One region of the Streptomyces sp. NPDC051963 genome, then DNA from elsewhere that is predicted to be linked to it. Evidence: riboswitches for the same ligand, from Rfam matches in the RefSeq annotation. Region 1 holds a riboswitch; each other region holds the start of a gene.

The links. A riboswitch is a leader RNA that binds a small molecule or an ion and turns the genes downstream of it on or off. The one in region 1 is predicted to bind cyclic di-AMP.
Region 2: linked by a shared signal. The riboswitch ahead of ACIHFB_RS05545 (C40 family peptidase) and the one ahead of ACIHFB_RS20165 (M23 family metallopeptidase) in region 1 are both predicted to bind cyclic di-AMP.
Region 3: linked by a shared signal. The riboswitch ahead of ACIHFB_RS42615 (M23 family metallopeptidase) and the one ahead of ACIHFB_RS20165 (M23 family metallopeptidase) in region 1 are both predicted to bind cyclic di-AMP.
Region 4: linked by a shared signal. The riboswitch ahead of ACIHFB_RS36170 (transglycosylase SLT domain-containing protein) and the one ahead of ACIHFB_RS20165 (M23 family metallopeptidase) in region 1 are both predicted to bind cyclic di-AMP.

The regions. Positions count from the first base shown of each region.
Region 1 covers NZ_JBIUCC010000004.1:783,244-786,442, reverse strand. The annotation lists gene ACIHFB_RS20170 (pitrilysin family protein) at 1-1,300, shown strand, start outside; cyclic di-AMP (ydaO/yuaA leader) riboswitch at 1,503-1,669, shown strand; gene ACIHFB_RS20165 (M23 family metallopeptidase) at 1,683-2,444, shown strand; gene ACIHFB_RS20160 (GntR family transcriptional regulator) at 2,639-3,199, shown strand, end outside.
Region 2 covers NZ_JBIUCC010000001.1:1,299,559-1,302,757, forward strand. The annotation lists gene ACIHFB_RS05530 (VOC family protein) at 1-271, shown strand, start outside; gene ACIHFB_RS05535 (ATP-dependent Clp protease proteolytic subunit) at 381-1,016, shown strand; gene ACIHFB_RS05540 (hypothetical protein) at 1,024-1,332, shown strand; cyclic di-AMP (ydaO/yuaA leader) riboswitch at 1,670-1,881, shown strand; gene ACIHFB_RS05545 (C40 family peptidase) at 1,885-2,358, shown strand; gene ACIHFB_RS05550 (ATP-binding protein) at 2,416-2,874, opposite strand; gene ACIHFB_RS05555 (helix-turn-helix domain-containing protein) at 3,087-3,199, shown strand, end outside.
Region 3 covers NZ_JBIUCC010000015.1:19,589-22,787, forward strand. The annotation lists gene ACIHFB_RS42610 (PrsW family intramembrane metalloprotease) at 1-823, shown strand, start outside; gene ACIHFB_RS42615 (M23 family metallopeptidase) at 938-1,978, opposite strand; cyclic di-AMP (ydaO/yuaA leader) riboswitch at 1,990-2,146, opposite strand; tRNA gene ACIHFB_RS42620 (tRNA-Met) at 2,467-2,540, opposite strand; gene ACIHFB_RS42625 (alginate lyase family protein) at 2,596-3,199, opposite strand, start outside.
Region 4 covers NZ_JBIUCC010000009.1:379,355-382,553, reverse strand. The annotation lists gene fahA (fumarylacetoacetase) at 1-347, opposite strand, end outside; gene ACIHFB_RS36175 (HAD family hydrolase) at 599-1,411, shown strand; gene ACIHFB_RS36170 (transglycosylase SLT domain-containing protein) at 1,450-1,932, opposite strand; cyclic di-AMP (ydaO/yuaA leader) riboswitch at 1,936-2,098, opposite strand; gene ACIHFB_RS36165 (CocE/NonD family hydrolase) at 2,382-3,199, opposite strand, start outside.

The sequences.
Region 1 (3,199 bases):
CCTCGACAACGGCGTGACCGTTCTGCGCTGCCACCGCCCCGGCCAGCAGGTCGTCGCCGTAGAGGTGCTCCTGGGCGCGCCGTTGGACGCCGAACCGGCCGGCCTCGACGGCGTCGCCACGATCATGGCGCGGGCCTTCTCCGAAGGCACCGACAAGCTCTCCGCCGAGGAGTTCGCCGCCGAGCTGGAGCGCTGCGGTGCCACGCTCGACGCGCACGCCGACCACCCCGGCGTCCGGGTGAGCCTCGAGGTCCCGGTCTCGCGTCTGCCCAAGGCGCTCGGGCTGCTCGCCGACGCCCTCAGGGCGCCCGCTTTCGCGGACAGCGAGGTCGAGCGGCTGGTCCGCAACCGCCTCGACGAGATCCCGCACGAGCTGGCCAACCCCTCCCGCAGGGCCGCCAAGGAGCTCTCCAAGGAGCTGTTCCCGGCGGACTCGCGCATGTCGCGCCCGCGCCAGGGCACCGAGGACACGGTCGCGGCCATCGACTCCGCGGCCGTCCGTGCCTTCTACGAGAAGCACGTCCGTCCCGCCACGGCCACCGCCGTGGTCGTCGGCGACCTCACCGGCATCGACCTGGACGCGCTGCTCGGCGAGACGATCGGCTCCTGGACGGGCTCGCCCGCGCAGCCGCGCCCGGTGCCTCCGGTGACCGCCGACGACACCGGCCGGGTCGTCATCGTGGACCGCCCCGGCGCCGTCCAGACGCAGCTGCTCATCGGCCGGGTCGGTCCCGACCGGCACGATCGCGTGTGGCCCGCGCAGGTGCTCGGCACGTACTGCCTCGGCGGCACCCTCACCTCCCGGCTGGACCGCGTCCTGCGCGAGGAGAAGGGCTACACCTACGGAGTGCGGGCGTTCGGACAGGTGCTGCGGTCCGCCCCGGACGGCTCGGGCGCCGGGATGCTCGCCATCAGCGGCTCCGTCGACACCCCGAACACCGGCCCCGCACTCCAGGACCTGTGGACGGTGCTGCGCACGCTCGCCGCGGACGGGCTCACCGACGCCGAGCGCGATGTCGCCGTACAGAACCTCGTCGGGGTGGCGCCGCTGAAGTACGAGACCGCTGCCGCCGTGGCCGGCACGCTCGCCGACCAGGTGGAGCAGTACCTGCCGGACGACTATCAGGCCACGCTCTACCGCGAGCTCGCCGCGACCGGCACCGTCGAGGCCACCGCGGCTGCCGTACGAGCCTTCCCCGTGGACCGTCTGGTGACGGTTCTCGTGGGCGACGCGGCGCAGATCAAGGAGCCGGTCGAGGCCCTCGGCATCGGCCAAGTCACCGTCGTGTCCGCCGAGTAGAGGCGAACGTTCGGGCACGCGCGTGTGGAGCCCTGGTGACGGAAGCGTCACCAGGGCTCCTTTATGTCCGAATTACGGGAGAGGTTGCCTGTCTGGCCTGTGGCATGCGCTACAAAAGCCGTGATCCGTTTGGGGATTGAAAGATGTCCCGTTTAGCGTCTTCCGGGCTGTCCGTCAGGCAGTGCGCCGCATCCGCGGCACCGGACAGCCATCGCCGAGTCCCCAGACGGCGCGAGCCAGGGGAGCCGGGGACCCACATACGTAGTCCCTGGGGTGAATCGGACGCCCGCGCGTGCAGCGAGGGGGTCCGTAGGAGACCTTCCTGCTCCGAACCCGTCAGCTAACCCGGTAGGCGAGAAGGAAGGAAAGGACCAGCCACCACATGGCGTTCACCTGCGCCACCGGGAAGCACCGCCGTCCCAGCCGGATCCAGCGCACCACCGCCCGCGCGGCGGGCGTCGCGGCCCTCACCACCACCGGCGTCATCGGCACCCTGGCAGCACCCGCGCTCGCGGCCGAGTCCGCCGCCGAGACGACCGGCCTGATCCCGGTCATCAGCATCGCCGACTCCGCCGACCCGATCGCGGAGCAGGCCGCCGCGCAGAAGGAGGCCGCCGAGGAGGCCGCAGCCGAGAAGAGGGCCGAGGCTGCCGCCAAGAAGGCCGCCGCGGAGAAGGCGAAGAAGGCCCGCGAGGCCAAGGAGCGTGCCGCCCGCGAGGCCGAGCGCAAGCGCCTCAACAGCTATGTGGCACCGATCACCGGCTCGTACGTCTCCACCGGCTACCAGACCGGCGGCTCCCTGTGGTCCTCCGGCAGCCACACCGGCGTCGACTTCCACGCCGCGAGCGGCACCTCCGTCCACGCGGTCGGCCGCGGCACCGTCGTCGAGGCGGGCTGGGGCGGCTCGTACGGCAACGAGGTCGTGATCAAGATGAACGACGGCACGTACACCCAGTACGGCCACCTGTCGTCCATCGGCGTCTCGGTGGGCCAGAGCGTCACCCCCGGTCAGCAGATAGCCCTCTCCGGCGCGACCGGCAACGTCACCGGACCGCACCTGCACTTCGAGGCCCGTACGACCGCGGAGTACGGCTCCGACATCGACCCCGTCGCCTACCTGCGCTCGCACGGCGTGGGCGTCTGACGACCGACCCACCGATCGCTCCGCGTCCCGAGGCCCCGGCTCCCGAGCCGGGGTTTCGGCGTTTCACACGCCCGGTTGTCCAAAAAATATCCATGGATTCCGGCCCGCCATCGGAAATTCCGGCTCATTGCAATAGAGTCACGGAACACACGTCAATCATCGACGTTTCACGGGGATTAAGGCGGAGGTCGGTCATGCGTATTCCGGCGCACTCGGTATGCACGGCGATCCGGGACGACATCGTCGCCGGTGTCTACGAGCGCGGCGGCAGGCTCACCGAGGAACTCCTCGCCCGCCGCTACGGCGTCTCGCGCGTCCCCGTCCGTGAGGCCCTGCGCACGCTGGAGGCCGAGGGCTTCGTGGTCACCCGGCGGCACGCGGGCGCGTGCGTCGCCGAACCGACCGAGCAGGAGGCCGCCGACCTGCTGGAGATGCGGATGCTCCTGGAGCCGCTCGGCGCGTCCAGGGCCGCCCAGCGGCGCACCGAGGCCCACCTCAAGGTGCTGCGGGGCCTGGTCAGGCTGGGCCAGGAGCGGGCCAGGCGCGGCAACAGCGAGGATCTGCGCTCCCTGGGGGGCTGGTTCCACGAGACGCTCGCCCAGGCCTCCGGCAGCCCCGCGCTGACCTCGATGCTGACCCAGCTGCGGCACAAGATCGCCTGGATGTACGCGGTGGAGGCGCCGGCCAACCCCGCGGAGTCCTGGGCGGAGCACGGCGCGATCGTCGACGCGGTGGCGCGCGGTGACGGCGAGCGC
Region 2 (3,199 bases), on a different contig from region 1:
CGAACCCGGCCCCTCCGGAAGCGGCTTCTCCATCGGCACCCCGGGTGTGCCCGGCGGGCTGCACGGCGGCGACGCGGGCGCCTCCCCTTACCTGTTCTTCCGGGTCGACGACCTGGACGCCGCCGTCGCGAAGGTCCTCGAACTGGGCGGCACGACCGAGGAACTCGGCGCGGAGGACCCCGACTCGGAGGCCCGCTTCGGCCGGTTCAAGCTGTGCCGGGACGACCAGGGGTCGGCCTTCGGGCTGCACCAGCCACCAGAAGGCCGCTGACCACCTCGCCCGACATCACGGCGTCCGCGCTGAGCGAACCCCCTCACCCTTCACTCTGTACGTCCTGTACATTTTCTACAGAGACAGCACTGTCGAGGAGGGGTTCGCCATGAACCGACCGTCCGCCCGCTACGTCCTGCCCGAATTCACGGAGCGCACCAGCTTCGGGCAGAAGACGATGGATCCCTACTCGAAGCTGCTGGAGGAGCGGATCGTCTTCCTCGGTACGCCGGTCGACGACACCTCGGCGAACGACGTCATGGCGCAGTTCATGCACCTCGAGTACCAGGACCCGGACCGGGACATCTCGCTCTACATCAACTCCCCCGGCGGCTCCTTCAGCGCGATGTCGGCGATCTACGACACGATGCGGTTCATCACCTGCGACGTGGAGACCATCTGCCTGGGCCAGGCGGGCTCGTCCGCCGCCGTGCTGCTGGCCGCGGGCACGGCGGGCAAGCGGTTCGCGCTGCCGGGCGCTCGCATGGTGATCCATCAGCCGGCGCTGCCGGAGCCGATCCAGGGGCAGGCCAGCGATCTCGCCATCCACGCCGAGGAGTTGATGCGGGTGCGCGTCCGCCTGGAGGAGATGCTCGTACGGCACACCGGACGCACGCACGACCAGGTGAGCGCGGACATCGAGCGGGACAAGATCCTCACCGCCCAGGAGGCCCTGGACTACGGGCTGGTGGACCGGATCATCCCCAGCCGCAGGTCCACCATCGCCCCGCCCACCGGGAAGTGACACGCCGGTGCTCCCACCCGAGCTTCCGCCGCTGCCCGCCCTCACGTGCGCCGAGGGCGAGTTGATCGACCGTTATCTCGATGTGGTCGACCTGCTCGGCCGGATCAACCCGGCCCACCACGGGGACACGTACCGCGGACTGCGCGCCGCCCAGGCGTTGGTGTCCAAGGCGAGCGAACTGCGCGACGCGCTGGCGCTGATGCACCAGCGGGGCGAGACGGAGTTGCACGCCCCTACGCTCACGCGGGCGATGCGCGTTCTGGACGGCGAGCGCCGGACGGCGCGTGTCATCGTTCCGCCGCGCTCCGACAGTTGACGCACTCCACCTCCGGTCCGGATATCCGCCACGACGGCGAGACGTCCGGACCGGCGCTGAAACGGACCAAATGGCGTACCCCTGTTCGGAGTAGACGTTTGTCATTTTTTGGGACCGCAGAGCTTGCGCAACACGCGTATCTCGAAGGCGGTTGAGACCCTTCCGTGCTGGTCGGGGGGTCAGCGAGGCCCTCGACACTCGCTCGAACAGAGGGGTGTCCACCCGAACGGGTGAGTGGTGAGTAACCCCACAAATACCCGATTCCATTGGGTCTTTCGTTCATCCGTGCGTGAAGATCCCTGTCTGACGACAAGACCCCGCCAGAGCGGCGGGGCGATCCGGGCGGACGCCGAGTCCTGCCGCCGCCCGGATGACCGGTCGACAGGAGTGGATCGGCAGGAGTGGAGGACCCGAGCACGACGGGTCGCCGGAACGGTCACGCCATGACCGCGCCGAGCAGCCCTTGGGGTGAAGCCGCGTCAGCGGCCGGGCAACTTCGCCAGCCCGAATCCGACAGGTCATCCTTCACAGGCGGCTGACGAAGGGTTGCGCATGACTGCGCTCAATCGTGTCCCGTCGCTGATGGCCCGAGCCGGCACGGCATCGGCTCTCACCCTCGCCGCCGTGGGCGGCTCCATCGTGGCGCCGGGCCTCGTCTCCGAGGCCGAGGCCGCCACTCCGGCGACGAAGGCGCTCCAGGTCGCGGCCTCCAAGAAGGGCGCGCCGTACAAGTACGGCGCCACCGGACCGCGCCGGTTCGACTGCTCGGGGCTGACGCTGTACTCGTACAAGAAGGCGGGCAAGAGCCTGCCGCGTACGGCGGCTCAGCAGTACAACAAGACGCGCCACATCTCCGGCAAGAGCCGCAAGGCCGGAGACCTGGTGTTCTTCCACTCGGGCTCGAACGTCTACCACGTCGGCATCTACGCCGGGAAGGGAAAGATCTGGCACTCCCCGAAGACCGGGGACGTCGTAAGACTGTCGAAGATCTGGACCAAGAGCGTCTGGTACGGCCGGGTCAAGTGACCTGAGCGACGCGGTGGCGGCGCCCTGACGCGCCGCCACCGCGTCCGGGCTTGATTCCTAAGGTTCCTGCTGAACCGCCGTGCTCACCGGCCGCGCCGGGACCGTCCAGGGCAGTTCGATGGAGACGGTCTTGCCGCCCTCGCGAGTGGGCCGGATTCTCAGTTTGCCGCCGCATTCGGCGGTCAGCCAGCGGATGATGACCAGGCCGCGGCCGTTGTCCTGCTGCACTGCCGCGGGCAGCCGCTTGGGAAGCCGCGGGTGACTGTCGGTCACGCCGATGTGCAGTTGTTCGTCACGGTCGAGGTCGATGTCCACCGTGAAGGTGGGTGACTGCCCGAAAGTGTGCTGTACGGCGTTGGTGGCGAGTTCGGAGACGATGAGGCGGACCGTGTCGGCCAGTTCCGTGTCGGCGGGCAGTCCCCACTCCACCAGGGTGCCGACCACATAGGTGCGAGCCGCGGAGACCGAAGCGGGATCGCTCGGCAGAGTGACGGATGCTTCCAGATGGTCTGCCATGGCGACGTCGTCCCTTTCCGACGGGACCGCAGTCCGACACGGATCGGAGGGTTCGAGTACGGTCCCGGACTGGTGCTTCGTCGCCAGACTGCCATCACCGGACCGGTCACGGGTGCGATCCACCAAGATATGCATATATCTGTCGCTCGAAGCGGTGAACTCTGCGACGGCAGAGCGTATTTGGACGGCACGGAAGGAGTAAGGAGGAGCCCATGCAGCACGGTCCCGCGGTACGCCGCCGAAAACTGGGCGCCGAATTGCGCACGCTGCGCACCGGCGCCGGACTCACCAGCGGCGAGGCGGCCCGGCTCGTGGGCTGGCACCA
Region 3 (3,199 bases), on a different contig from region 1:
CTTCACCGGGATCGTCGACGGGGTGGTGATAGCCGGCGTCACCGCCACCGGCTTCGCGTTCACCGAGAACATCCTCTACCTCGGTACGGCCTTCGGTACCGACCAGCTCAGCGGCGACCGCGGCATCGCCTCCGTCACCGCGGCGACCTTCTTCGTGCGCATCATCATGTCGCCGTTCGCGCACCCGCTCTTCACCGTCCTCACCGGCATCGGCTTCGGCGTCGCCGCGCTCTCGGGGGACCGGCAGCATCTGCGCCGGGTCCTCGTGCCGCTGTCCGGGCTGCTGCTGGCGATGGGCATGCACGCGATGTGGAACGGCTCGTCCACGTTCGGCGAGTACGGGTTCTTCGCCGTGTACGCCGCCTTCATGGTGCCCGCGTTCGGGCTGCTCACCTGGCTGGTCATCTGGACCCGGCAGCGCGAGCTGAGGACCGTACGAGCCGAGCTGCCCGCGTACGTCGCCGCCGGCTGGCTGGGGCCGACCGCGCCCTTCGTACTCGGATCGATGCGGGCGCGACGGCTGGCCCGGGAGTACGCCCGCCATCACTTCGGCAGGCCGGCGGGGCGGGCGGTGGCGCAGTACGAGGCGTACGCGACGTCGCTGGCGTTTCTGCGCCACCGGGGGCGGCGGGGGCGGGCGGGCACCGACTTCGTCGTACGCGAACGGGAGTTGCTGCATGAGCTGTGGCAGCGGCGGAGGGTCGCGGGACCGGCGCTGGAGTACGCGGCCCGAGTGACGGCGCCGGTCGTCATGCCGCCGGCCTGGCCGATGTACGGTCCCGCGGCACCGTATCCGGCGCACCACAACCCGTACCGGACCTAGGCCTCGCGAGTGGCCGCGAGTAACCCGCCCAGGCCGAGCTGCGCTCCGCCCGAAAACCGGCAGCCCTGACGTCGGGGGGTCGTCGTCAGGGCCGCCGGGGAAGGGGAGGCTGGCTCAGGGGTTCAAGCCCTTGCTCCGCAGCCAGGCCATCGGGTCGATGCCGCTGCTGTCGGAGCTACTGGTGTGGACCTCGAGGTGGAGGTGAGCGCCGGTGACATTGCCGGTCGCACCGACGCGGCCGATGACATCGCCGGTGGCGACCTTCTGGCCGACGCTGACACTGATCGAGGACTGGTGGGCGAACCACAGCTCAGTGCCGTCGTCCAGGGTGAGGACGGTCTTGTAGCCGTACGAACCGTCCCAGCCGGCCTGGGTGATGGTGCCGCTGTGGATGGCCTTGATGAGCGTGCCCGTGGGGGCGGCGAAGTCGAGCCCGGTGTGGTAGCCGGAGGACCAGAGGGAACCGGCCTGACCGAAGGTCGAGGTGATGGTGTACGAGGAGGTCGGCAGCGCGAACTGCTTGGCCAGCTCGGCGAGCCGCTCGGCCTCCGCCTTCTGCCGGGCCGCCTCCTCCGCCTTCGCCTTCGCGGCGGCGGCCTTGGCCTCGGCCTGCCTCTCCGCCTCGGCTGCCGCGTCGGCGGCCTTCTTCTGGGCGGCGGCCTGCGCGGCCTGGGCGGCCTTGGTGTCGACCTGGTCCTGCTGCTGCTCGGCCTGGGCCAGGATCCTGGACCGCAACACCTCACCGGCGTCGGAGGTGCCCTGCTCGGTGTCCTCGGAGGCCACATTGACGCTGCTGAGCGCGGTGTCCTGGGCCTCCTCGTCCGAGGAGTCGTCCGAGATGATCGAGCCCACGGACGGCAGGTCGGGCATGGAGATGGACACCGGCGGCTTGCCGGTGTTGGCGCTGGCCATGCCGCCCGCGCCGACGGCGGCTATGACACCGACGCCCAGAACCGTGGAGCTGCGGGCGAATGCCCCGTTGCGCTGCTTGCTGACGCGGTGCCGGCCGCGTAGGGGAGGGAGGGACTCCTCGGTGGGATTCCACTCCTCCTGCGGGCCCTCGTCGTCGGTGCGGTAGCCCCCGTACACAACGGTGTCGGGCTTGCGCTGACTAGGCACGAACGGGGCCTCTGGAGCAGGCCGGTTGGACGCCACGTAGGCGTACTCCTTTCCTTCCCTATCGCCTACCGGGTTAGCTGACGGGTTCGGAGAGGAAGGTCTCCTACGCGCGTATACCCGCCGTGCTTCCACGGTGGCATCCGCGCGATTCACCCCAAGGTGGTGGTTCCCCGGTTCCCTTGCGGAATTCGGCGCGTGCGCACGGAGCCGACTCTTGTGACGGCTGGGACGACCGCGCTGCGTTATCGAACGTTAATAGACCCAGGGGCCGGATTCCAAGCGGTTCCACTTGATCATTAACGTTTTTGCCCAGGACGTACGGGCCATGACCGGTGAAAATCGGGCGAGTTGACCACGTCACCGAAGCAACTCATCGGCCCCACCAGTTCTGACGTTGTGTCAGTTGTTATCGCAACGGGGTGGCTCGATCACGCCGGGTGACAACGGGCATCACTCGGGCTCGGCATGGGCCGGAACACACCGAAGGGCCCGGATCGCAATGATCCGGGCCCTTCGGCCTTCAGTAGCGGGGACAGGATTTGAACCTGCGACCTCTGGGTTATGAGCCCAGCGAGCTACCGAGCTGCTCCACCCCGCGTCGTTGTGTTCACAAGTGTACGTCATCCGTGGGACACCCATGACCACACGGTGGTTCACCCGGCGGGATTGCCCGCGTGGGTGAGGGTTTCCCAGGCGACGAAGAGGCCGTCGGTGCCGGCGGGGCGGGTCTGTTCGGCGAGTTTGCGGGCGGTGGGGACGGAGAGGTGGAGACGGTCCTCGAGGTGGTTCAGGGCGACTTCCAGGTCCGGGCCCATGGTCCTGGCGATCCTGCCGCCGCACAGCCAGGTCGGCGCGGGTGCGCCCAGCTGGTGGCGGGCGTGCAGGGAGAGGGCGGCCTTGAGCCGGTCCTTGGCCTCGGCGTACAGGTCGACGCCCTGGTGCCAGGCGGTCTCGGCGATGTGCGCGGTGGCGGCGAGGGAGTGGCCGACGTGCTCGAAGTCACGGCAGGTCTCCTGGGTGACGCCGTCCTTGTAGGTGGACTGCTTGAACCAGTACGACGTCAGCCGCTGCGGGCTGTCCATGCCGGAGCCGGGCGCGGTGAGCGGGAGGCGGCCGTCCTTGCGCAGGTAGAAGTAGGCGGGGACGCGGTCGCGGAAGCGTTGCAGGGCGTGGTCGAAGGTCTTGTGGTCGTCGAGGAAGACGGCGATGCCGATGGCCGCGTCGGTGGAGACGAGGTCGCGGTTTCCGTTGACGTCC
Region 4 (3,199 bases), on a different contig from region 1:
ACGTAGTCCGCGACCTCGAAGGGCAGGTGCAGGGTCACGGAGGACAGGGGGTGGAACAGCGGCTCGATGGTCTCGCGGTGGGAGGGGACCGTCAGCCATGCCGTGAGGGCGCGCCGTACGTCCGACCAGGTGGTGCGGCCCGCGGCCAGCAGCGCGTCGAGGGTCGGCCGGGCGAGCAGGGGGGCGTACGGCGAGCCGAGCGCGTGCGCTGCCGCGCCCGCGTCGAGGACGTGGTCGCCGAGCCGGACGCCGACCCTGCGTTCGTCGGTACCGGCGGGGGAGAAGACACCGTACGGAAGGTTGTGCGGGCCGAAGGGGTCGCCCTCGGGGACATCGAAGGGGGGCATGGGTGCTGCCTCTCTCTCGTGCGGTCCGTATGCCTGCTGTGTCATGTGGTCGCGGAACACGTTACGGGTGCGTTGCCCGCCGGGGGAGGCGCAGGTCAGCGGGGTCATGGAGCCGTGGATGCGCCGGCCGGCGGCAAGATCTCAACGAGCCCCGGTTCACGGCGTGTTCGGGACGGTGGGGGCGCATGTGAGCGTGGGAGGCGTCCGGTTCACGTCGAGTCGGTCAGGGATTCTGTCCGTATTCTCTGATCATGGCCGCATCCACCGAATATTCACTCATCGCCACTGACCTGGACGGCACGCTGCTCCGGGGCGATGACACGCTCTCCGACCGGTCGCTCGCCGCGCTTGCGCAGGTGACGGCGTTCGGCGCCCGGCACTTGGTGGTGACGGGGCGTCCGGCCCCGAGAGTGCGGCCGCTGCTCGACATCCTCGGCTGCGGGGGGCTCGCGGTGTGCGGACAGGGCGCGCAGGTGTACGACGCCGGCGCGGACCGTCTGCTGTGGTCCGTCACCCTGGACCGGGAGCTGGCCGAGACCGCGCTCGGCAAGATCGAGGCGGAGGTCGGGCAGGTGTACGCCGCCGTCGACCAGGACGGCGTCGAAGGGCTCACGCTCATCGAGCCGGGGTACCTGATGCCCCACCCGACCCTGCCCGCCGTACGCGTGGGGCGCCGCGACGACCTGTGGTGCGCGCCCATCAGCAAGGTGCTGCTGCGCCATCCCGCGCTGTCCGACGACGAGTTGGCGGCGACGGCGCGATCGGTGGTGGGTTCCCTCGCGACGGTCACCATGTCGGGGCCCGGGACCGTCGAACTCCAGCCATGCGGAGTGACCAAGGCGACCGGTCTCGCGCTGGCGGCCGAGCACCTGGGGCTGGGGCCTCAACAGACCATCGCCTTCGGGGACATGCCCAACGACATTCCCATGTTCGACTGGGCGGCTCGCGGCATTGCCATGGCAAATGCCCATCCCGAACTGAAGGCGGTGGCCGACGAGGTCACCCTGTCGAACGAGGACGACGGCATCGCCGTCGTCCTCGAACGACTCTTCCCGAAGGGGTAGTTCCCGGTGTGCGCCGAAAACTCGGAACGTACCGGGACTCAGTACGCGCCGAAGACGTTGTCGATCGAGCCGTACCGCTGGAACGCGTAGTTGCAGGCGGCGGTGATGTTCGCGACCGGGTCGTACGGGTCGAACGACGTGCCGGCCACGTGGTAGGCCTGGAAGGTCGGGTCGATGACCTGGAGGAGGCCCTTCGACGGGGTGCCCGCGGCGGCGTTGGAGTCCCAGTTGTTGATGGCGTACTGGTTGCCCGAGGACTCCCGCATGATGTTGCGGTAGATGCCGTCGTACGACCCGGGGATTCCGTTCTGCGCCATCACCTGGAGGGACGCCTGGATCCAGCCGTCGAGGCTGTTGGCGTAGCCCAGCGAGGTGGCTGTGGTCACGGTCGGGGTGGCCGCGGAGGCGCTGGTCGCGCCGACGATCGGCAGCGCGAGCACGGCGACGCCGGTGCCGGCGACGGCGATGGCGCGGGTGACGCGGGCGGTTCTGGTGCGGCGGTGCTTTCCGGCTGCAGACATGGCGAAGTTCCTCTCCGGCGCCTGCGAGGTGAGCTGTCGGGTTCGGGCTGGGAGGTGCCCGGCCACGCCCTTACGGGTGCGACTTGACCCCAAGCCGGTCCGGTGTGGTGTCCGGTCCGGCGGCTTACCTGGGTCCCCCGCTCCTGCCGTGCGGTGAGTTCGTCAACGGGTCGTTCGGGCGGCGGCAGGATTAGGCGTCCGCCCGACAGGCCGGGAACGTATGCGAGAGCACATGTCCGGAACAAGTACCGGATTCACACATCGTGCCTATTGACCTTGATCCGAGGGGAATGCGGTGCTTGATCCTTTGCGGTCACAAAGCCCAACTGGCCGCAAAGGGAAGGCGGATCCGGCCATATCTGTGGAGCTCCTGTGCAGGCGCGGACGTGAGTCAAGTCACGTCGATGCACAAGGTTGGCAAATCGGGCAATCAGGCCAAGAGGGTTTTATTAACCGGCCGTTCGCGGGATGCGCTTCTCCCATGTCCGGTGAAAGAGGACCTGACCGCCCTCCGTGCAGATCACCTCGTCGGAGGTGACGAAGTCGTCCCCCTCGCAGCTGATCTCCGAGCGGGTGCGGACGGTGGTGTCCCAGCCCGGCTCCGGACGGTGCAACCGGATCGACCAGTCCGAGCGGGTGCGGGCCGAGAGCGGGTCCCTCTCGTCGATCGTGTACGTCTCCAGCGCTTCCTCGGTGAACTCGAGGCCGTCGGGGTACACGCGCGTGCCGCCGTACCGCGGATCGACCTCCAGGCGCCACGAGCCCCGGGCGACGTCCCGCACCACCAGGCGCTCGGGCCGCGGCTCGTCCAGCGTCGCGGGGAAGTTCACGCCCAGCGGCTCGGCCTGCTCGGGCTCCTCGAAACGGACATTACCGCCCATTTTCGGCTTGCGTACGGGCAGTTCGAGGGAGCTGCCCGCCGGGTCGAGGGTGAAGCCCGCCGCGGAGTCGGGCTGCGGCCAGATCCACGGCCAGTACGCGGAGGAGACGGCGAGCCGGATGCGGTGGCCGGGCGGGAAGACGTGGCCGATGCCGTTCAGCTCGAAGGTCACCTCCTCGGTGGCGCCCGGCGTCCACGGCACGGCCCGCTCGCGCCCCTCCCGCGCCGACAGGTTCAGCACCCCGCGCGTGACCAGGGTCGACGAGCCGTCCGGGGCCACGTCGCAGACCCGGGCGATCACCTGGCCGCGCGGGACGTCCGAGGCCAGCCGCAGCGTCACCCGCGGCCGCCCCAGCACCCAGGTCTCCTCGGCCACCGGGAACTCGA